Regions from separate parts of the Terrabacter sp. LjRoot27 genome, predicted to be linked through region 1. Evidence: riboswitches for the same ligand, from Rfam matches in the RefSeq annotation. Region 1 holds a riboswitch; each other region holds the start of a gene.
What was found. A riboswitch is a leader RNA that binds a small molecule or an ion and turns the genes downstream of it on or off. The one in region 1 is predicted to bind S-adenosylmethionine.
Positions count from the first base shown of each region.

Region 2: another riboswitch for S-adenosylmethionine. It lies ahead of metX (homoserine O-acetyltransferase MetX); the one in region 1 lies ahead of ACSQ2D_RS08325 (aminotransferase class V-fold PLP-dependent enzyme).
Region 3: another riboswitch for S-adenosylmethionine. It lies ahead of ACSQ2D_RS14365 (bifunctional o-acetylhomoserine/o-acetylserine sulfhydrylase); the one in region 1 lies ahead of ACSQ2D_RS08325 (aminotransferase class V-fold PLP-dependent enzyme).

Region 1 covers NZ_CAXUSS020000001.1:1,784,859-1,791,559, reverse strand. The annotation lists gene ACSQ2D_RS08340 (DUF4118 domain-containing protein) at 1-398, shown strand, start outside; gene ACSQ2D_RS08335 (response regulator transcription factor) at 395-1,072, shown strand; gene ACSQ2D_RS08330 (DNA translocase FtsK 4TM domain-containing protein) at 1,171-4,101, opposite strand; SAM riboswitch class IV at 4,389-4,514, shown strand; gene ACSQ2D_RS08325 (aminotransferase class V-fold PLP-dependent enzyme) at 4,551-5,948, shown strand; gene ACSQ2D_RS08320 (endonuclease/exonuclease/phosphatase family protein) at 6,020-6,701, opposite strand, start outside.
Region 2 covers NZ_CAXUSS020000001.1:2,772,877-2,779,577, reverse strand. The annotation lists gene ACSQ2D_RS12970 (YkvA family protein) at 1-422, shown strand, start outside; gene ACSQ2D_RS12965 (DUF4192 domain-containing protein) at 583-2,127, shown strand; SAM riboswitch class IV at 2,271-2,386, shown strand; gene metX (homoserine O-acetyltransferase MetX) at 2,402-3,664, shown strand; gene ACSQ2D_RS12955 (universal stress protein) at 3,829-4,227, shown strand; gene ACSQ2D_RS12950 (RNA polymerase sigma factor) at 4,590-6,224, shown strand; gene ACSQ2D_RS12945 (transglutaminaseTgpA domain-containing protein) at 6,323-6,701, opposite strand, start outside.
Region 3 covers NZ_CAXUSS020000001.1:3,085,887-3,092,587, reverse strand. The annotation lists gene recQ (DNA helicase RecQ) at 1-1,108, opposite strand, end outside; gene ACSQ2D_RS14370 (LD-carboxypeptidase) at 1,145-2,203, opposite strand; gene ACSQ2D_RS14365 (bifunctional o-acetylhomoserine/o-acetylserine sulfhydrylase) at 2,248-3,564, opposite strand; SAM riboswitch class IV at 3,655-3,774, opposite strand; gene ACSQ2D_RS14360 (HNH endonuclease signature motif containing protein) at 4,005-5,621, shown strand; gene ACSQ2D_RS14355 (acyl-CoA dehydrogenase family protein) at 5,696-6,701, shown strand, end outside.

The DNA.
Region 1 (6,701 bases):
GCGACACCGTGCAGCTGCGGGTCGTCGACCGCGGGCCCGGGGTGTCCGACGCCGACAAGGAGCGCATCTTCGCCGCGTTCCAGCGCGTCGGCGATGCGCCCCAGGGCGACGGCCTCGGCCTCGGGCTCGCCGTCGCCCGAGGGCTGATGAGCGTCCTCGGCGGTTCGCTCGTGCCCGAGGACACCCCGGGCGGTGGGCTCACCATGGTCGTGGAGCTGCCGCTCACCCCGACCCCGCACGCGCCGCCCGCCCCCTCGGTCCGAGGTGATGGCGGCACGGACGTCGCGGCCGGCACCACCTCGACCGAGGCGACCGGAGCCACCGAGGCGACCGGAGCCACCGGGGCGACCGTGGCCACCGGGGCGACCGAGCCGGCCGACACCAAGGAGGACGCGTGACCCGAGTGCTCGTCGTCGACGACGACCCGCGGCTGCAGCGCACGCTGACGATCGCGCTGCGCGCCCACGGCAACGAGGTCGTCACGGCCGCCGACGGTCGCACCGCCGTGCAGTCGGTCCTCGAGGACGCGCCCGACGTCGTCATCCTCGACCTCGGGCTGCCCGACCTCGACGGCACCGAGGTGCTCCGCCGCATCCGCGCCGCATCGGTCGTGCCCGTCATCGTCCTGTCGGCACGGCACGAGTCCGACGACAAGATCGAGGCGCTCGACCTCGGCGCGGACGACTACGTCACCAAGCCCTTCGGCGTCGAGGAGCTCCTCGCCAGGGTGCGCGCCGCGGTGCGCCGCGGCGGTGACCTCGGGCGGCACCTCGGCCCCGTCGTCACCGACCACTTCGTCCTCGACTTCGCCGAGCGTCGTGCGACCGTCGACGGCGAGGAGGTCCGTCTGACGCCGACGGAGTGGCGGGTGCTCGAGGCTCTGTGCCGCGAGCCGGGCCACCTCGTCCAGCAGCAGGACCTGCTCCGGGCCGTGTGGGGCCCGTCCTACGGCCGCGAGTCGAACTACCTTCGCGTCTACGCCAACCAGCTGCGCCGCAAGCTCGAGCCCGACCCGGCGAACCCGCGCCACCTGGTCACCGAGCCCGGCCTCGGCTACCGCTTCAACCCCTGACCGTCGAAAGGCCACAAACCGGTGTGCCGCGCGAAGCGCGTCCCTCCCGGTTTGTGGCCTTTCGACGGTTGGGACGGGAAGGCGTCGAGCACTTCGGGTCAGTAGCGCTCACGAGGGCCGCGGTCGGTGAGGTTCCAGGCGTCCTCGGACTCCTCGTCGTCCTCGTCGACGGTGCGCGTCATGTCGCCCGGCGTCCACCGGGCCGTCGGCACCGCGGTCGTCTCGTCCTCGTGGGCGCGCTGCTCGCCACGCTCGGCGACGAGGGCGGCCGTCCGCTGGGGCGCGGCCTCCTCCGGCTCATCGGTGTAGCCGGCCGACACGTCCGGGGGCTCCACGTCGACGGGCGGGGCGGCATACGGCTCCGCGGGCTCGATGATGTCGGCGAGGTCGTCGGCGTCGACGGGCTCGTTGGGGTGCGGCACGTCCTCACCACGCAGCAGCGCGAGCGTCTGCTCGAGGTCGTCCGGGCGCACGAGCACGTCGCGGGCCTTGGACCCCTCGCTCGGGCCGACGACACCGCGCGACTCGAGCAGGTCCATGAGGCGACCGGCCTTGGCGAAGCCGACGCGCAGCTTGCGCTGGAGCATCGACGTCGAGCCGAACTGGGTCGTGACGACGAGCTCGGTGGCCTGGAGCAGCACGTCGAGGTCGTCGCCGATGTCGTCGTCGATCTGCTTCTTCGGCGCCGCGACGGTGACGTTCTCGACGTAGTTGGGCTTGAGCTGGGTCGTGACGAACTTGACGACCTCGTGGATCTCGGACTCGTTGACCCACGCGCCCTGCACACGCATCGGCTTGCTCGCGCCCATCGGCAGGAAGAGCGCGTCACCCTGGCCGATGAGCTTCTCGGCGCCGGGCTGGTCGAGCACGACGCGGGAGTCCGCGAGCGAGGACGTCGCGAAGGCCATCCGCGAGGGCACGTTGGCCTTGATGAGGCCCGTGACGACGTCGACCGACGGCCGCTGCGTCGCGAGGACGAGGTGGATGCCGGCGGCGCGCGCGAGCTGGGTGATGCGCACGACCGACTCCTCGACGTCGCGCGGGGCGACCATCATGAGGTCGGCGAGCTCGTCGACGACGACGAGGAGGTACGGGTAGGTCGTGATCTGCCGCTCCGAGCCGGGCAGCGGCTTGACCTTGCCGGCGCGGACGGCCTTGTTGAAGTCGTCGACGTGCTTGAAGCCGAACGCCGCGAGGTCGTCGTAGCGCTGGTCCATCTCCTTGACGACCCACGCGAGCGCCTCGGCGGCCTTCTTCGGGTTGGTGATGATCGGCGTGATGAGGTGCGGGATGCCCTCGTAGGCCGTCAGCTCGACCCGCTTCGGGTCGACGAGGATCATCCGGACCTCCTCGGGCGTCGAGCGCATGAGGATCGAGGTGATCATCGAGTTGACGAAGCTGCTCTTGCCCGAACCGGTGGCGCCGGCGACGAGCAGGTGCGGCATCTTCGCGAGGTTGGCGATGACGTAGGCGCCCTCGACGTCCTTGCCGACACCCATGACCATCGGGTGCTCGTTGGTGCGGGCCGTGTTGCTGCGCAAGACGTCGCCGAGCGACACGTTCTCACGGTCGAGGTTCGGGATCTCGATGCCGATGGCGGACTTGCCCGGGATGGGGCTGAGGATGCGCACGTCGGCCGAGGCCACGGCATACGCGATGTTCTTGGAGAGCGCGGTGACGCGCTCGACCTTGGTGCCCGAGCCGAGCTCGACCTCGTAGCGCGTCACCGTCGGGCCACGGGTGAAGCCGGTGACCGCGGCGTCGATGTCGAACTGGTCGAAGACGTTGGTCAGCGACTCGACGACGCGGTCGTTGGTCTCGCTGCGCGTCTTGTGCGGCGGACCCGGCGTCAGCATCGAGTGGTCGGGCAGCTGGTAGGTGATGTCGCCGCCGAGGCTCAGCTGCTCGACGCGAGCGGGCAGGTCGGACATGGGCGGCGGGATGAGCTCGGCCTTGGGGCCGACCTTGCTCGTGTCGGGGGCGCCGAGGGTCTTGGGGTCGGTGGCGTCGATGACGCGCTCGGCGCCCTTCTCGCCGCCGGGGCGGGGGGCGAGCAGACCGGGAGGCGTCGGGCGCTTCTCGCCGGGCCGCAGCTGCGTGGTCGCCTCGTCCTCGAGCGCCTTCTGCGCGGCCTGGCGGAACGCCTCGTCGCCGTCACGGTCGGCGAGGTCGACGGCCTTGCGACGCGCGCGCTTGACCGCGGCGGCCGGGGCGTCGAGCGCCTCGTCGGGCTGCTCGTCGACGTGGTCGCGGTCGATGACGAGGGCCCGCAGCTGCCGCATGCGGGTCGGGATCATGTTGACCGGCGTCGCCGTGATGACGAGCAGGCCGAAGAGCCCGAGCAGGATGAGCAGGACGAGCGCCCCGTAGGTCGAGACGGCCGCCGCGAGGGGGCTCGACGCGAGGAAGCCGAGGATGCCACCGGCGGCGCGCATGCCGTCGGCGCCGTCGGGCGGGTTGGGGATGCCGTCGGCGAGGTGCGACAGACCGCACGCGGCGAAGGTCAGGGCGATGGTGCCGACGACGATGCGGTTGGTCGCCGCGTCGTCCTGGGGGGCGCGCAGCATGCGCAGGCCGAGCGCGAGCAGCACGAGCGGGACGGCGTACGCGACGCGGCCGAAGGTGCCGGCGAAGACGGCGTGCACGACCTGGCCGAAGGTGCCGGAGACGCCCCACCACTCACGGGCGGCGACGACGACGGCGAGCGCGATGAGGGCGAAGCCGATGCCGTCGCGACGGTGCTCGGGCTCGAGGTCGGCGGCGCTGTGGCCGACGCGGCGCACCGCTCCCCCGGCCATGTGCGAGACCCCCATCCACGTGTTGCGCATCGCGCCGAGCGGGAAGGGGAGGCCTCCGCCCCGGGTCTTGGACGCCGTCTTGGCGGCGGGCTTGCGGGCAGCGGGCTTGCGCTGCGCCGGCCTACCACCGCGTGCTGCCGGAGGGCGTGACGAGGCGCTGCCCGCGGATCCCTTGGCGCGGGTGGCCGCGGCGGAGCTCGAGCGCTGGCTGGTGGACGGACGTGACGCCATGCTGGCACCGTACGTCAACGCACCGATGAACTCACGCGTCACACGCGCAACAGGACCGATCAGTCGGACAGCGCTCTCCAGGGCTCACAGGGCTCTCGTATGCCGTGGGCGCACCTCCCGCGCACCGTGGGGACCGTCGTCGGGTGCCGTGGGCGCACCTCCCGCGCACCGTGGGGACCGTCGTCGGGTGCCGCGGGCGCACCTCGGGCCGGGCGGCGTCTCAGATCGCGACACCCGGGGAGCGACCGGTGGACAGCCGGCGACCGTCCCGCCTATGGTCTTGCGCAGGTCATGAGTGCCAGTGACAAGCCCCGGCTCGCTGGCCAGCAACCCTCCTCCGCGGTGGGGTGCTCCGGGTGACGACCAGGCCGCCCTCGGTCCGCATGCGTCCTCGAGGTCGGCAAGCGCGGACCTGCACGAGGTGGGTCCCATGACCCAGGAGCACTCCCATGTCGGTCCTTCCCTCGACGCACCCCGCCGCCTCCCTCTGTGGAGGCTCCCCCGCACCGCTCGTGCGCACCCGCGCCCTGCACGTCGTGCCGGAGGCGCGCACGCTGCCCACCGTCGTCGGCGCGGGACTGCGCGTGCCCACGCTGCACGGCGACACGGCATACGCCAACCTCGACCACGCGGCCTCGACGCCGGCGCTCGAGACGGTCAAGGGGGCCGTCGACCGTGCCCTCGAGACCTACTCCTCCGTCCACCGGGGCGCCGGCTTCGCCTCGCGGCTGACGAGCGCGTGGTACGAGCAGGCCCGCGCGGAGGTCGCCTCCTTCGTCGGCGCGCGCGAGGGCGACTCGGTCGTCTTCACCCGGACGACGACCGACTCCTGGGCGCTGCTGAGCAAGGCGCTGCCGAGCCGCACGACGGTCTTCGTCTTCGGCACCGAGCACCACTCGACCCTGCTGCCGTGGGGCCGCTTCCGCACCGTGCGCCTCCCCGTCCCGCAGACGGTCGAGGACGCGCACGCCCTGCTCGAGGAGGCACTGGCCGACCACCCGTCGCGCCACCGCCTCGTCGTCGTCGCGGCCGCCTCGAACGTCACGGGTGAGGTCTGGCCCGTCGAGCGCTTCGCCGCGCTGGCCCACGCGCACGGAGCCCGGATCGCCGTCGACGCGGCCCAGCTCTCGGCGCACCGCACCATCGACCTCGCCGCGTGGGACGCCGACTACGTCGCGTTCTCGGGGCACAAGACGTACGCCCCCTACGGCGCAGGCGTCCTCGCCGGGCGCTCCGACTGGCTCGACGCCGGCAACCCCTACCTGCTCGGCGGCGGCGCGACGCGCTCGGTGACCGAGGACGGCACGACGTGGGCGACCGGCCCGGCCCGCCACGAGGGCGGCAGCCCCAACGTCATCGGCGCCATCGCGCTCGCCGCGGCGTGCTCGACGATCAGCCGCCACCGCGAGGCGATCGAGGAGCACGAGACCCGCCTGCTCGAGCGGCTGCGCACCGGCCTCGACGACGTCGCAGGCGTCGAGGTCCTCTCGATCTTCGGCGACGACAGCGACCGCGTCGGCGTCGTGGCCTTCACCATCGACGGCTGGGACTCCTCGCTCGTCTCGCAGGTGCTCTCCGTCGAGCACGGCATCGGCGTGCGGGACGGCAAGTTCTGCGCCCACCTGCTCGTCGACGAGCTCCTCGAGGACCCCTGGGGCGAGCGCTCCGTCACCGCCGTCCGCGCCAGCATCGGCCTCGGCAGCACGCTCGAGGGGGTCGAGCGCCTCGTCGCCGCCGTCGCGCGCCTCGTCGAGCACGGCACCGACGCCGAGTGGACGCTCACGGAGACCGGCTGGGCGCTCGAGGGCACCGACCCGCGCGACGTCGAGGTCGAGCGACCCTGGTGACTGCGGGCGTCTGCCGCTGAGCGGGGTCGGTGTGTCAGCGCGGTCGGGCGTGGCCGCGGTCAGCGGCTCGGTCAGCGTGCCGGCAGCGCGTAGCTCGCCCAGACGGCGGCGTGGTCGGCCCGGTTGAAGGCCACCTGCCCGGCCGAGACGACCGTCAGCCCGCGGCTCAGCAGGTGGTCGAGCTGCACGAAGGCCGGGAGCCGGTTGCCGGCGAACGGCCAGGTGCGCACCCACCCCTGCCCGTCGGTGCGCTGCGCGTCATCGAGACCGGCGGCGAGGTCGCGGAAGCCCGGGTGGCCGAAGCCGGCGTTGAAGTCGCCGGCCATGACGACGAGCTCGTCGCCGTCGAGCCGCTGCTTCCACGACTCGAGCGCCCGCAGACCGGCGCGCCACTCGAGCGTGTCACCGCGCAACGGCGCCGCGGGGTGGGCGACCTTGAGGCGGACCGTGCCGTTGGGGACGGTCACGTCGACCTCGGGCTGGACGCTCTGGGTGCCCTCGAGCGCGGGGTCGGTGCCGAGGCTGCGCACCGAGAGCGGGTAGCGCGAGAGCACCATCGTGCCGCTGGAGGTGTTCGCGCGGGCCACGCCCTCGCGCTGCGAGAAGTAGTCGCCGGCGCCCTCGGCGTCGAGCCGCCGCAGGATCGCCGGCGTGGCCTCGGTGAGGACGAGGACGTCGACCGAGTGGAAGCGCACGGCGTCCATGAGCTGGCCGGCGTTGGCCGAGCCGACCCAGACATTGGCCGACATGACG
Region 2 (6,701 bases), 990 kb from region 1:
TGCACCCTCCGCGCTCCCGGCGGGGGCCCGCGCCGTGGGCGCCCGCGAGCGGTGTCCCGTCGGACGCGTCACGGGCCACCGTTCCCGGTGTGCCCCTGGGTGGGGAGCAGGACGCGCAGACGCGTGCGTGGACCGGAGAGTTCGAGGACGGCCTCCGCCGTGACCGCGACACCACCGGTGCCGCAGCGCCCGGCCGCATCGCCGGACGCGTCACGCGCGTCACCGGCTCGTTCCGCCGGCCGGGTGGTGCCCGGGGTGGGAGCGGCAGCACCGCGACCGGTGCCGGGAGCGCGAGCGGGCCCGATGGGCCGGGGGGGCCCGGTGGGCCCGGTGGCGACGAGCGGGTGCGCCTGCCCGAGGGCACGCGCCAGGCGGCGACCGACTACGTGCTCGAGTCGGTCCGCAAGCGCCTCGAGCGCTGAGCACCCGGGGCGGCCGCCCCGGGGGCCGGAGGGCCTGAGGGGCTGAGAGGTGGCGTCCTTCGGAGGACGTCGATCCACACCCCCTTCCGGGGGAGGGCAGTGGTCCACAGGCGCGCGGTCGGGTCTGTCGGCCGCCACGCTCGGTGGACAGGCTCGGGACATGCCGAAGATCTCACTGTCCGGGCCGGCCGAGCTGCTGACCGTCATCCCCTTCCACCTCGGCTTCCAGCCGACGCGGAGCGTCGTCGTCGTGTGCTTCCACGGCAAACGGCTCGGGCTCGTCGCCCGGCTCGACCTCGTGGACGAGACCCTGGCCCCCGAGGCCGTCGCCCAGACGCTGCCGACCCTCCTGCAGGGCTCTCCGTCGTCCGTGGCCCTCGTGGGTTTCGAGGACGACGAGGACGAGTCCCTGCCGCTGCTCGAGGCCCTGGCCGCCGGGGTCGAGTCCGAGCGCGTGGTCGTCCGGGAGCGGCTCGTCGTGCGCGACGGACGGTGGCGCTCCGTGGGCTGCGACTGCTGTCCCGACGAGGGGTGGCGCCTCCCCGAGCAGGCCGACGTGCCCGCGGTCGCGAGCTACGTCGCCCTGGGTCACGCCGTGCTGCCGGACCGCGACGAGCTCGCGCGGCTCGTCGCCCCGCTGGACTTCTCGGAGCCCCGGCACGACCTGGCGGTCGCGGCCATCGAGGACTGGCAGCGTCGGTATGCCGCCGCCGGCGGGCCGATCTCCGAGAAGCCCGACCCGCCCGGGCGCCGCCGGGGCCCGCGACGTCGCATCCGCCCGGTCGAGCTGCGTCTGGGGCTCCTCGACGGCGGCGAACCGACACCCCGGCAGTTCCTCGTCAACGAGTCCCTCGTGGCCTGGGGCGGGGTGCTGCGCGGCGAGATCGAGGGTTTCGGCGTCGAGCACTGGCTGCCGTCCCTCGTCGGACCGCTGCGGGACCGCGAGGTCCGTGACGCCCTCATGAGCTGGCTGTGCCCGGGCATGCTCCCGACCGACACCTGCTCCGACGACGTCGCCGTGCTGCTCGAGCTCCTGCTCGGGCCGGACGTGCGCATGGCCCCGGCCTCGGGCGATCTCGACGACGTCCCGTGGCCGTCCGGGCGGACCGGTGGTGGTGGGGCGACAGGCCGCGGGGTAGGCGCCGACGTCGGGGCCCGACTGCCCGACCCCGACCGTGACGCCCTGCGCGCCCTGCGCGAGCTGCTGGCCCGCGAGGCCGCTGCGGCTGGGACGGGTCCCGGTGGGGACGGCAGCGAGCACGCCGACGAGGAGGGTGACGAGGTGCCCGAGAGTGACGCTTTCGCGGCCCGCCGCGCACTGGACGAGCGAGACGAGCTCGGGGAGATGGACGAGCTGGACGAGCTGGACGCGCTCGACGCGCTCGCCGGCCTGCTCGAGCGGGTCGAGCGCGAGGCGTGGGACGGCATCGACGGGCCGGCAGGCGAGCCCGGCTGGGACGACTGGGACGGGGCCGCGACGCCCCGGTTGCTCCTGTCGCGCCTCGAGCAGGTGTGTCGCCTCACCCCGGCGGCCCACGCTGCTCCGCTGCTGTCGGTCGTCGCCTCGCTCGCCTGGTGGTGCGGCGACGGCGCGCGTGCCGGTGTCGCGGTCGACCACGCCCTGGCGCTCGAGCCGGACCACTCGCTGGGCACGCTCGTGCGAGACGCGCTCGACCACGGCCTCCGGCCCCGCCGGTGTGCCTGACCCAGCCGCGCTCGACCACGGCCTCCGGCCCCGCCGGTGTGCCTGACCCAGCCGCGCTCCGGCGTGGCGGGTCCGCGGCGCGGGAGTCCATGTCGTGGACCGGTCGATCTCGTCGGGCGGAGGCCTCGCGTATGGTTGGACCAGGTCATGAGTACCAGCGACAAGCCCCGGCTCGCTGGTCGGCAACCCTCCTTCGCGGTGGGGTGCCCCGGGTGAGGACCAGGCCGCACCTGTCCCCGGGTGTGCGCAAGCGCGAGGACCGAGGAGTACCCCGATGACCGTCACCCACCGGAAGCAGAGCACGCGCCGACCCGCGCGGCTCGCGACCGCTGGCACCGGCCAGACCGGCGACGCAGCAGCAGCGCCCGCCCGTGCAGCGACGAGCCACGTCGACCCGATGACCCCGGGGCCGCGCCGGCCCGACGGCGCCTGGCGCGACGGGGACCCCGTCGGTCGGCGCCAGTTCGCCGACATCGGCGAGGTGGAGCTCGAGCGCGGGGGCATGCTGCCCGACGTCCGCATCGCCTACGAGACGTGGGGCCGGCTCAACGACGCCGGCGACAACGTCATCCTCGTCGAGCACGCACTGACCGGCGACAGCCACGTCATCGGCGAGGCCGGTGACGGACACGCCTCGCCCGGCTGGTGGAACGCCCTCATCGGCCCCGGCGGCCCGGTCGATCCCGACCGATGGTTCGTCATCGCGTCCAACGTCCTCGGCGGCTGCCAGGGCAGCACCGGCCCCGCGAGCCCCGCACCCGACGGTCGGCCGTGGGGGAGCAGGTTTCCCTACGTCACGGTCCGCGACCAGGTCGCCGTCGAGCGCCGCCTCCTCGACGGGCTCGGCATCCGCCGCCTCGCAGCCGTCGTCGGCGGGTCGATGGGCGGGATGCGCGCGGTGGAGTGGGCCGTGTCGCACCCCGACGACGTCGACCGCTGCATCGTGCTCGCGTCGACCGCGTACGCCACCGCCGACCAGATCGCCTGGTGCCAGCCGCAGCTGCTCGCGATCCGCAACGACCCGGACTTCGCCGGGGGCGACTACTACGAGGGCCACGCGCGTCCCGACACCGGCCTGGGCCTCGCCCGGCGCATCGCCCACATCACCTACCGCACCGAGACCGAGCTCGGCTCGCGCTTCGGACGCGAGGCCCAGCTCGGCGAGGACCCGCTGCGTGCGGGTGACCGCGGACGGTTCGCCGTCGAGTCCTACCTCGACCACCACGCAGGCAAGCTGGCCCGGCGTTTCGACGCGAACTCCTACGTCGTGCTGACCGAGGCGATGAACTCCCACGACGTCGGGCGCGACCGCGGCGGTCTCGAGGCCGCCCTCGAGCGCGTGCGCGCCGACTGCACGATCGTCTCGGTCGACACCGACCGCCTCTACCCGCCCCGGCTCTCGGACGAGCTTCACGCGGCCCTTCCCGGGTCGCGGCGCGCGCACATCACCTCCGAGTTCGGGCACGACGGCTTCCTCATCGAGGAGGACCAGGTGGGTCGCATCGTCCGCGACGCGCTCGAGCGCCGTCGCGACTGAACCCTTCTGCGGCCCGGGCGGGTTCGCAGATCCGTGCCGAGGCCACGGCCCCGTCGTGCGCGCCGCCGACGACGCGGCGAGACTTCGCGCGGGACGCGCCGGACGTCGCGTTATCGGGTACGGTGCGAGCACTGGTTGTTTCCGTCCCAAGGAGGTCCGGGAAAGTGGCCATCGTCGTTGGTTATGTCGCCACCAAGGAAGGTCGCGCGGCGCTCAAGCGAGCCGCCGAGGAGTGCGTCCTGCGCGGAGCGAAGCTCGTCGTCATCAGCTCCCACCGGGGTGGCAAGGACTTCGACGCGAACGAGGCCAGCCAGTTCGAGAGCGAGCTCAGCCGCGTGCAGGCGCTCCTCGAGGACAAGGGCCTGGAGCACGAGGTGCGCCAGCTCGTCCGGGGCAACGACCCCGCCGAGGACCTCATCTCCGTCGCCGAGGAGGAGAAGGCCGACTTCATCGTCATCGGCCTGCGTCGCCGCAGCCCCGTCGGCAAGCTCATCCTCGGATCCAACGCGCAGCGCATCCTGCTCGACGCGAGCTGTCCCGTGCTCGCGGTCAAGGGCGACTGACCTTCCTGGCAGGCCTCCCGAGCCCTTCCTGCGGGCCCGTCTACCCGCGCCCGGCCTCCGTCCCGGTGGCCCGGAGAGCGGCCGTCAGGGCCTGGTCCGGCGCGCGGGTTCGACGTGCGTTCGCTCGGAGGGCGTGCGCCGTTTTATAATGTCCGAGTACCGGATCGCACGAGGCGCACCGAGAGCTCGAAACAGGGATCGACTCCGACAGGCCAAGCTCTTCCGGCACCAACCCCCATTCTCGTTCGTTGTGATGGTGCATGCCCGGATTCGGGTCGATCATCTGACGAGACCTGCGACGAAAGGCGACTGCATCCGTGCCTAAGGCAACAACCGCTGGAGCTCCCAAGACCCTGCCGAAGGTGTTCCAGCACGAGGCGATCATGCAGCTCCTGGTCAAGGGCAGCACCAGCGGCACCATCACCGGGACGGAGATCGCGCGTGCCCAGGTCGATGCAGGACTCGACCTGAAGCAGATGAAGCCGGTCCTCACGACCCTCGAGGCCCACGACATCGAGATCGTCGTCGACGCGCCGCACTCCAGCACGACGAAGAAGACCCGTACAGGGACCAAGGGAGGCACTGTGGCCACCGCACGCAGCACCACCGCCGCGGCGACGAAGTCCGCGACGCGGACCACGACCGCGACGACGAAGACCGCCGCCAAGAAGGCGACGGCCAAGGCAGCGCCGGCCCGGGCCGCCGCAGCCACCGACGACGAGGCAGCTGCCGCGCCGAAGGCGGCCGCAGCCAGGACGGCCAAGAAGGCCGCCACCAACGCGGGTGTCGCCAAGGCGGCTGCGAAGCCCGCAGCCAAGAAGACGGCCACCCGCAAGACGGCGGCGAAGAAGGTCACGACGTCGGCCGACGGCACCGTCGTCGCCGGTGACGCCGAGCCCGAGGACGCCCCGGTCGGCGAGCTCGAGGAGGTCGTCGTCGAGCCCGTCGACGTGGACGACGACGCCGAGGACGGCGACGAGGCCACCCCGGCCGCCGCGGCGAAGACCGAGGAGACCGAGGAGTCCGGCTTCGTCATCCGTGACGACGACGAGGACGACGCCCCGGCCCAGCAGGTCGTGACCGCCGGCGCCACCGCCGACCCGGTCAAGGACTACCTGAAGCAGATCGGCAAGGTCGCCCTCCTCAACGCCGAGCAGGAGGTCGAGCTCGCGAAGCGCATCGAGGCCGGCCTGTTCGCCGAGGAGAAGCTCAACTCCGGCGACAAGATCGACATGAAGCTCAAGCGCGAGCTGTGGTGGATCGCCCAGGACGGCAAGAAGGCCAAGAACCACCTGCTCGAGGCCAACCTGCGACTCGTCGTCTCGCTCGCCAAGCGCTACACCGGTCGCGGCATGCTCTTCCTCGACCTCATCCAGGAGGGCAACCTCGGCCTCATCCGTGCGGTCGAGAAGTTCGACTACACCAAGGGCTACAAGTTCTCGACCTACGCGACGTGGTGGATCCGCCAGGCGATCACCCGCGCGATGGCCGACCAGGCTCGCACCATCCGCATCCCGGTGCACATGGTCGAGGTCATCAACAAGCTCGCCCGCGTGCAGCGTCAGATGCTCCAGGACCTGGGCCGCGAGCCCACCCCGGAGGAGCTCGCCAAGGAGCTCGACATGACCCCTGAGAAGGTGGTCGAGGTCCAGAAGTACGGCCGCGAGCCCATCTCCCTGCACACCCCCCTCGGCGAGGACGGCGACAGCGAGTTCGGTGATCTCATCGAGGACTCCGAGGCGGTCGTCCCGGCCGACGCCGTGAGCTTCACGCTCCTGCAGGAGCAGCTGCACTCGGTGCTCGACACGTTGTCCGAGCGCGAGGCCGGCGTCGTCTCGATGCGCTTCGGCCTGACCGACGGCCAGCCGAAGACGCTCGACGAGATCGGCAAGGTCTACGGCGTGACGCGCGAGCGCATCCGCCAGATCGAGTCCAAGACGATGAGCAAGCTGCGTCACCCGAGCCGCAGCCAGGTGCTGCGCGACTACCTCGACTGAGGTCGCGCCGCGCCGGCCGGTCCGGCACCGAAGGAGCCCACGACACGTCGTCGTGGGCTCCTTCGCGTCCGTGCTCTGCAGGCTGCCGTGTGCCGGGGTCAGCGGCGCCGGGGGAGCAGGCGGTCCGGGAGCGAGCGCCAGAACGACACGCCCGCCTCGGGCCAGAAGAAGGACCGTGCCCGGGTCTGCCAGGCCCGGGTGCGGCCGACCTGACGCCGGATCGACCGGATGTCGTCGTGCAGCCGGAAGGCCTCCTGCGGGGTCGTGCGCTCGGGCAGGTCGTAGCGGGACTTCTCGAGGGTGGCCGTGACCCGTCGCATGGCGGTGGCGTTCTCCTCGTCGAGGTGCCCGTCGGCGACGTAGCGCTCGCGCAGCTGGCGCAGGGTGACGCCCTCGGGCGCACTGAGCCCGAGGTCACCGAAGTGCGAGGTGAGGTCGTCCCACTCCGCCTCGATGAGGTCCTGCTGGGTCACGGCT
Region 3 (6,701 bases), 1.3 Mb from region 1:
TCCACGCCACCGCCGGCTCGCCGTCGCGGCCCGCCCGACCGGTCTCCTGGTAGTAGCCCTCGAGGCTCTTCGGGAGGTCGACGTGCGCGACGAAGCGCACGTCGGGCTTGTCGATGCCCATCCCGAAGGCGATGGTGGCCACGACGATGACGCCTTCGTCACGACGGAACCGTTGCTGGGCGGCGGCCCTCGCCTCGCTGGGCAGGCCGGCGTGATAGGCGATCGCGTCGTAGCCCTGCTGTCGCAGGAACGCCGAGATCTCGTCGGTGCGCTTGCGTGACTGGCAGTAGACGATGCCGGCGGAGCCGCGGAAGCTCGCACCGTCGTTGCCGCTCTCGAGGAAGCGCAGCAGCTGGGCGCGCGCGTCGCTCTTCTCCTCGACGACGTAGCGGATGTTGGGTCGGTCGAAGCTCGAGACGAACTCGGCGGCGCCGTCCAGGCGCAGCCGCTGGTGGATCTCGCTGCGGGTGAGCGCGTCGGCGGTGGCGGTCAGCGCGATGCGCGGCACCCCGGGGAAGCGTGCGGTGACCTCGGCGATGCGGAGGTACTCCGGCCGGAAGTCGTGGCCCCACTGCGACACGCAGTGCGCCTCGTCGATGGCGAAGAGCGCGATGCCGGCTCCGGTGGCCGCGTCGTCGAGCAGACGCAGGAAGGAGGGCATGAGCAGGCGCTCGGGCGCGACGTAGAGCAGGTCGAGGCCGCCCTCGCGCACGTCGCGGCGGACGGCGTCGGACTCCTCGGCGGACGACGTGGAGTTCCAGAAGGCCGCCCGCACACCGAGCAGGCGCAGGGCCTCGACCTGGTCGTGCATGAGCGCGATGAGCGGCGAGACGACGATGCCGACGCCGGGCCGCACGAGCGCGGGCAGCTGGTAGCACAGCGACTTGCCGCCACCGGTGGGCATGAGGACGACCGTGTCGTGACCCGTCACGACGCGGTCGACGATCGCCTGCTGGGCGCCGCGGAACGAGCTGAAGCCGAAGACGTCGTGCAGCACGCGACCTGCGGCCCCGCCGTCGTGCGGGCGCTCGTCCGGAGCGACGGGCGCGTCGCCCGTCACCTCGGCGCCGACGACCTCGAGCTCGGACCCGACCAGGTGCTTCTCCATGACGCGGCGAGCGTACCCGTCACCGCGGACCGGCCTTCAGTCGAGGCGCTGCGTGACGGTGTGCGTGCCGCCGTCCTGGACGACCGTCGTCGTCGCGCCCTGCACGAGGGCGAGGAACGGGGCGACGTGGCCGCACTCGACGTCGGCGACGATCGGCACGCCGAGCATGCCGAGGGCGTCGACGACGGCGGCGTGCTGGGTGAAACCGTGCGGCTCGGGTGCGCTGGTGCGCGAGACGAGCACGCCGTTGGCGGCGTCGAACCAGCCGCGCAGGCGCATGGCGTGCAGGGCTCGGCAGATGTCGTAGGAGCTCCATTCGGCGATGTCGAGCAGCACGACGGTGCCCTCGGGCGCGTGGTCGCGGGTGAAGGCGCCGATGTCGGCGAAGCGCCCGCCCGCGAGGAAGCTCACCGTCTCGACGCAGCCCGCGACGAGACGCCCGGAGAACGTGACCGGCTCGTCCTCGTGGCCCGGGTCGATCCGCGTCCACGTGCCACGGCCGTCGAGCGTCATCTCGGACACCGTCGGGTCGTCGGCGTAGTCGTCCCAGCCGCCGGAGCGGTGCCGGCCGGGGGAGTGCTGGCGCAGCTCGTCCCCGCCCGCGGCGCCCGCGACGTCGACCCAGTGGAGTATGCCGTCCGGCAGGGCGTACGGGGTGTCCATGAGGTTCTGCCCGTGGATCGTCGCGATGCCCGTGGTGAGGGTGAGCGGGGTCAGCCACGTCGAGGTGTCGGAGAAGCCGACGCACCACGTCGGTTCGGCGGCGGCGACCGCGTCGAGGTCGAGCAGGTCGAGCAGGTCGATGCCGGTCTCACCGCCCCACGGCGGGACGACCGCACGGATGCTCGGGTCGAGGAGCATCGACATCAGCTCGGCGGCACGTGCCTCGCGCGGCCCGCTGACGTGGCTGGGCGCGTGGTTGAGCTCGCCCACGACGACGTCGAAGCCACGGTCGCGGAGGGACTGGACGGCATACGCGAACCGTCCCCAGAGGGCGTCGGAGACGCCGGAGCTCGGCGAGGTGACGCCGATCCGGTCGCCGGGGCGCAGCGGGGCGGGGTAGCGGATCGGCATGGCTGCCATCGTGCCAGCCATGCCGATCCGCTTCATCCCGATATCGGGCCCGGCCCGTCGGTGCGTCAGACCTTGGCGGCCGTGAAGCCCTGCTCGAGGTCGGCGACGATGTCGTCGATGTGCTCGATGCCGACCGAGAGGCGCACGAGGCCCGGGGTCACGCCGGCGGCCAGACGGTCCTCGTCCGGGCCCTGGGAGTGCGTCGTCGACGCGGGGTGGATGACGAGCGAGCGCACGTCACCGATGTTGGCGACGTGGCTGTGCAGGGTCAGCGCCTCGACGAACTTCTTGCCCGCCTCGAGGCCGCCCGCGATCTCGAAGGAGAGCACGGCACCCGCGCCGCGAGGCGTGTACTTCTCCGCCAGGGCGTGGAAAGGACTGTCCGGCAAGGACGCCCACACGACCTTCTCGACCTGGTCGTGCCCTTGGAGGAAGGCTGCGACCTTGTGGGCGTTCTCGAGGTGGCGCTCGATGCGCAGCGACAGCGTCTCGATGCCCTGGGCGATGAGGAACGCGTTGAAGGGCGACGCGGCGGGGCCGAGGTCGCGCAGCAGCTGGACGCGCGCCTTGAGGATGAAGGCGAGGTTGGCCCCGAGGGGGCTGCCGACGCCGAGGTCGCGGGCGAAGACGAGCCCGTGGTAGCTCTCCTCCGGCGTGTTGTAGTTGGGGAACTTCTCCGGGTCGGCTCCGAAGTCGAAGGTGCCCGCGTCGACGATGACACCGGCGATCGAGGTGCCGTGGCCGCCGAGGTACTTCGTCGCGGAGTGCACGACGACGTCGGCTCCCCACTCGATCGGGCGGATGAGGTAGGGCGTCGCGACGGTGTTGTCGACGACGAGCGGGACCCCGTGCTCGTGCGCGAGGGCCGCGACGGCCTCGATGTCGAGGATCTCGCTCTTGGGGTTGGCGATGGTCTCGCCGAAGAGGAGCTTCGTGTTGGGCCGGATGGCAGCGCGCCACGAGTCGATCGACGTCGGGTCCTCGACGAAGCCGACCTCGATGCCGAACTTGGGCAGCGTGTGCTTGAAGAGGTTGAAGGTGCCGCCGTAGAGGCTGGGGGAGACGACGACGTGGTCGCCGGCCTCCGCGATGTTGAGCACGGCGAGGGTCTCGGCCGCCTGGCCCGAGGCGACGAGCAGGGCGCCGACGCCACCCTCGAGCGCCGCGATGCGCTGCTCGACGACGTCGGTCGTCGGGTTCATCAAGCGGGTGTAGATGTTGCCGAACTCCTTGAGCCCGAAGAGGTTCGCGGCGTGGTCGGTGTCGTTGAAGACGTAGCTCGTCGTCTGGTAGATCGGCAGCGCGCGGGCTCCGGTGGCGCTGTCGGGGGCCTGGCCGGCGTGGATCTGCTTGGTCTCGAAGGACCAGTTGGGCTCGGTCATCGGTCGTCCTGCTCTTCCTGGGTCGTGTCGCTGACCGGGGTCCCGTGTCACCGGGCCCCGTGCACCGACGGGTCGGTGCGGGAGAGAGGCTCTCCGCGCTTGCCCGCGCGCCGGGTGGCGTCGACGGGCCAGGTCCTCACCCGGGGCACCCCACCGCGGTTGGAGGGTTGCCGGCCAGCGAGCCGGGGCTTGTCGCTGGCGCTCATGACCTACCGGCGAGTGTACGTATGCGTGTCCGCCACGTGGGAGGGCGTGTCCTCATCGTGGACGCGTCGTCACCGGTGTGGGCGCCTGGCGCGTGTTGGGAAGTGCCGGCTCGGGTGGGATCGCTTGCAGGGCAGAGGAGTTCGTTGTCCACAGATGAGCCAGCGGGTCTTGCGAGTCTTTCGAACACGTGTTCTAATCGAGTGAAGGGAACGAGCGTCGAGAGGAGGGTCACCGTGCCGTTCACCCCGTCGCCGGCCGAGACCTCCGCTGTGCGCTCGGGAGGGCCCTGGCCGGTGCTGCGTGCCCGATGGTCCTCCGACCCGGACCACTGGGCGCGCACCCTCGACCCCGTCCTCGACCCGGTCCTCACGCAGCTGCGCGCGGGGCGCGGGCGGGCCCGAGCGGCGGCGGCGCTCGAGGGGCTGGCGCGGGCCGGGGAGCGGGTGCTCGCCGAGATCCAGGCGCTCGAGGTCGCCAAGGCCCGCCTCGAGGCCGACCTGCTCGCCGCGTACGGCGCACTGGCCACCATCGAGGCCCAGCAGATCCAGGCCCTGCCCGCCGGTGCCGCCGCCCGGGCGTCCTCGCGGGTCTCTCCCGAGCGGGTCGTCACCGAGGAGATCGCGCTCGCGACCGGCGTCGGGACCGGGGAGGTCGCCCGCCGGCTCACCCTGGCCACCGCACCCCGCCGGCACCGAGTCGTCCTGAACGCGCTGCGAGCCGGGCGGCTGTCGCTGCACCGCGCGCTGCAGGTCGCCTCCGACACCGCGTTGCTGCCCGACGCCGACGTCACCACCGTCGCACAGGCCGTGCTCGCCCCGTCCCGGGACGGCCAACCCCTCCCGCAACGCACCTTCACCGCCCGGCTGCGGCGCGCGGTCGCCTCGGTCGATGCCCGGGGCAGCGCCGAGCGGCACGCGCACGCCCGGTCCCGGCGCGGGGTGTTCGGCCGGGTCACCGACGACGGGATGGGCTGGCTGACCGTCACCACCGACGCCGCGTCCGTCGCCGCGGTCATGGACCGCCTCGACACCACCGCGCGCGGACTGCGCGGCGGCGGCGACCCGCGCAGCCTCGACCAGCTCCGCGCCGACCTCGCCACCGACGCCCTCCTCCGCGAAGCCCACCATCGCCGGCCGGAGCTCACCGCCGCGGCCGGCCATGCCACCGACAAGGCGCCCGGCACGATGCCCGGCACGATGCCCGACACGATGCCCGACACGATGCCCGACACGACGCCCGGTGCAGCGTCCAGGGCCACCTCGGGAGAGGTCTCCGGTGGCGCTGCCGCGCTGGCGTGGATCGTCGTGCCCTTCGAGGTCGCCACCGGACAGGCCGACACCGCGTGCGAGCTGCCCGGCCACGGCTGGGTCACCGCCACCCACGCCCGCGAGATCATCACCCGACCCGGCTCCGTCTGGGCCACCCTGCCCGTCGACCTGCGCACCGGCCGCGCCCTCACCCGAGCGACCCGCACCTACCGCCCCACCCAAGCCGTCCTCGAGCACGTCCAAGCCGTCGATGGCACCTGCCGCGGACCCGACTGCCACGTCCCTGCCACCCGCTGCGACCTCGACCACGAGACCCCCTGGCCCACCGGACCCACCAGCACCGACAACCTCCACGCCAAGCACCGCCTCCACCACAACCTCAAGACCACCGGCATCTGGACCTCCGCACCCGACACCGACCACGGCCTCATCTGGACCACCCTCACCGGCCGCACCTACACCACCCACCCCAAGAACTGGCGCGCCGGCGTCTCCCCACCGGACCCTCCCGACGAGCAACACCTCCAGAGCCCGACCCCGCAGACCCCTTCCGCGACCGACGACGAGTCGCCGCCCTTCTGACCCTGTCGATGCCTCCGTGGCGTGAATCACGAGGACGTCCTACTAAACCGAACTCGCGAGTAGGATCACGATCCGTGAGCACGAATGCCGACTTCGACCTGTTCCGGACCAGCGAGGACCACGAGGCCCTGAGGGAGGCCGTCCGCGCGGTCGCCGAGGACAAGATCGCCCCGTACGCCGCGGCCGTCGACGAGGAGGCGCGCTACCCCCAGGAGGCGCACGACGCCCTCGTCGCGTCCGACTTCTTCGCCCCCCACGTGCCCGAGGAGTACGACGGTGTCGGGGCCGACGCCCTCGCGACGTGCATCGTCATCGAGGAGGTCGCGCGCGTCGACGCCTCCGCGTCCCTCATCCCGGCCGTCAACAAGCTCGGGTCGCTGCCGCTCATCCTCGCCGCCAGTGACGACGTCAAGGCCCGCTACCTGCCGCCGCTCGCCAAGGGCGAGACGACCTTCTCCTACGGTCTGTCCGAGCGCGAGGCCGGCTCCGACACGGCCGCGATGAAGTGCCGTGCCCGCCAGGACGGCGACGGCTGGGTGCTGAACGGCCAGAAGTCGTGGATCACCAACGCCGGTGTGTCGGAGTACTACACCGTGCTCGCCGTCACCGACCCCGACGGACCCCGCGGCGGCAACGTCACGGCGTTCGTCGTCGAGAAGTCCGACGAGGGCTTCACGTTCGGTGAGAAGGAGCGCAAGCTCGGCATCAAGGGCAGCCCCACCCGTGAGCTGATCTTCGACGGCGTGCGGATCCCCGGCGACCGCGTCGTCGGCGAGGTCGGCGACGGCCTCAAGATCGCCCTCCGCACGCTCGACCACACGCGCGTCACCATCGGGGCCCAGGCCGTCGGCATCGCCCAGGGCGCCCTCGACCAGGCGGTCGCCTACGTCAAGGAGCGCAAGCAGTTCGGCACGCGCATCGCCGACTTCCAGGGCATCCAGTTCATGCTCGCCGACATGGCGATGGAGCTCGAGGCCGCCCGTCAGATGGTCTACGTCGCGGCCGCCAAGTCCGAGCGTGGCGACAAGGACCTCACCTTCTTCGGCGCAGCCGCCAAGTGCTACGCCTCCGACGTCGCGA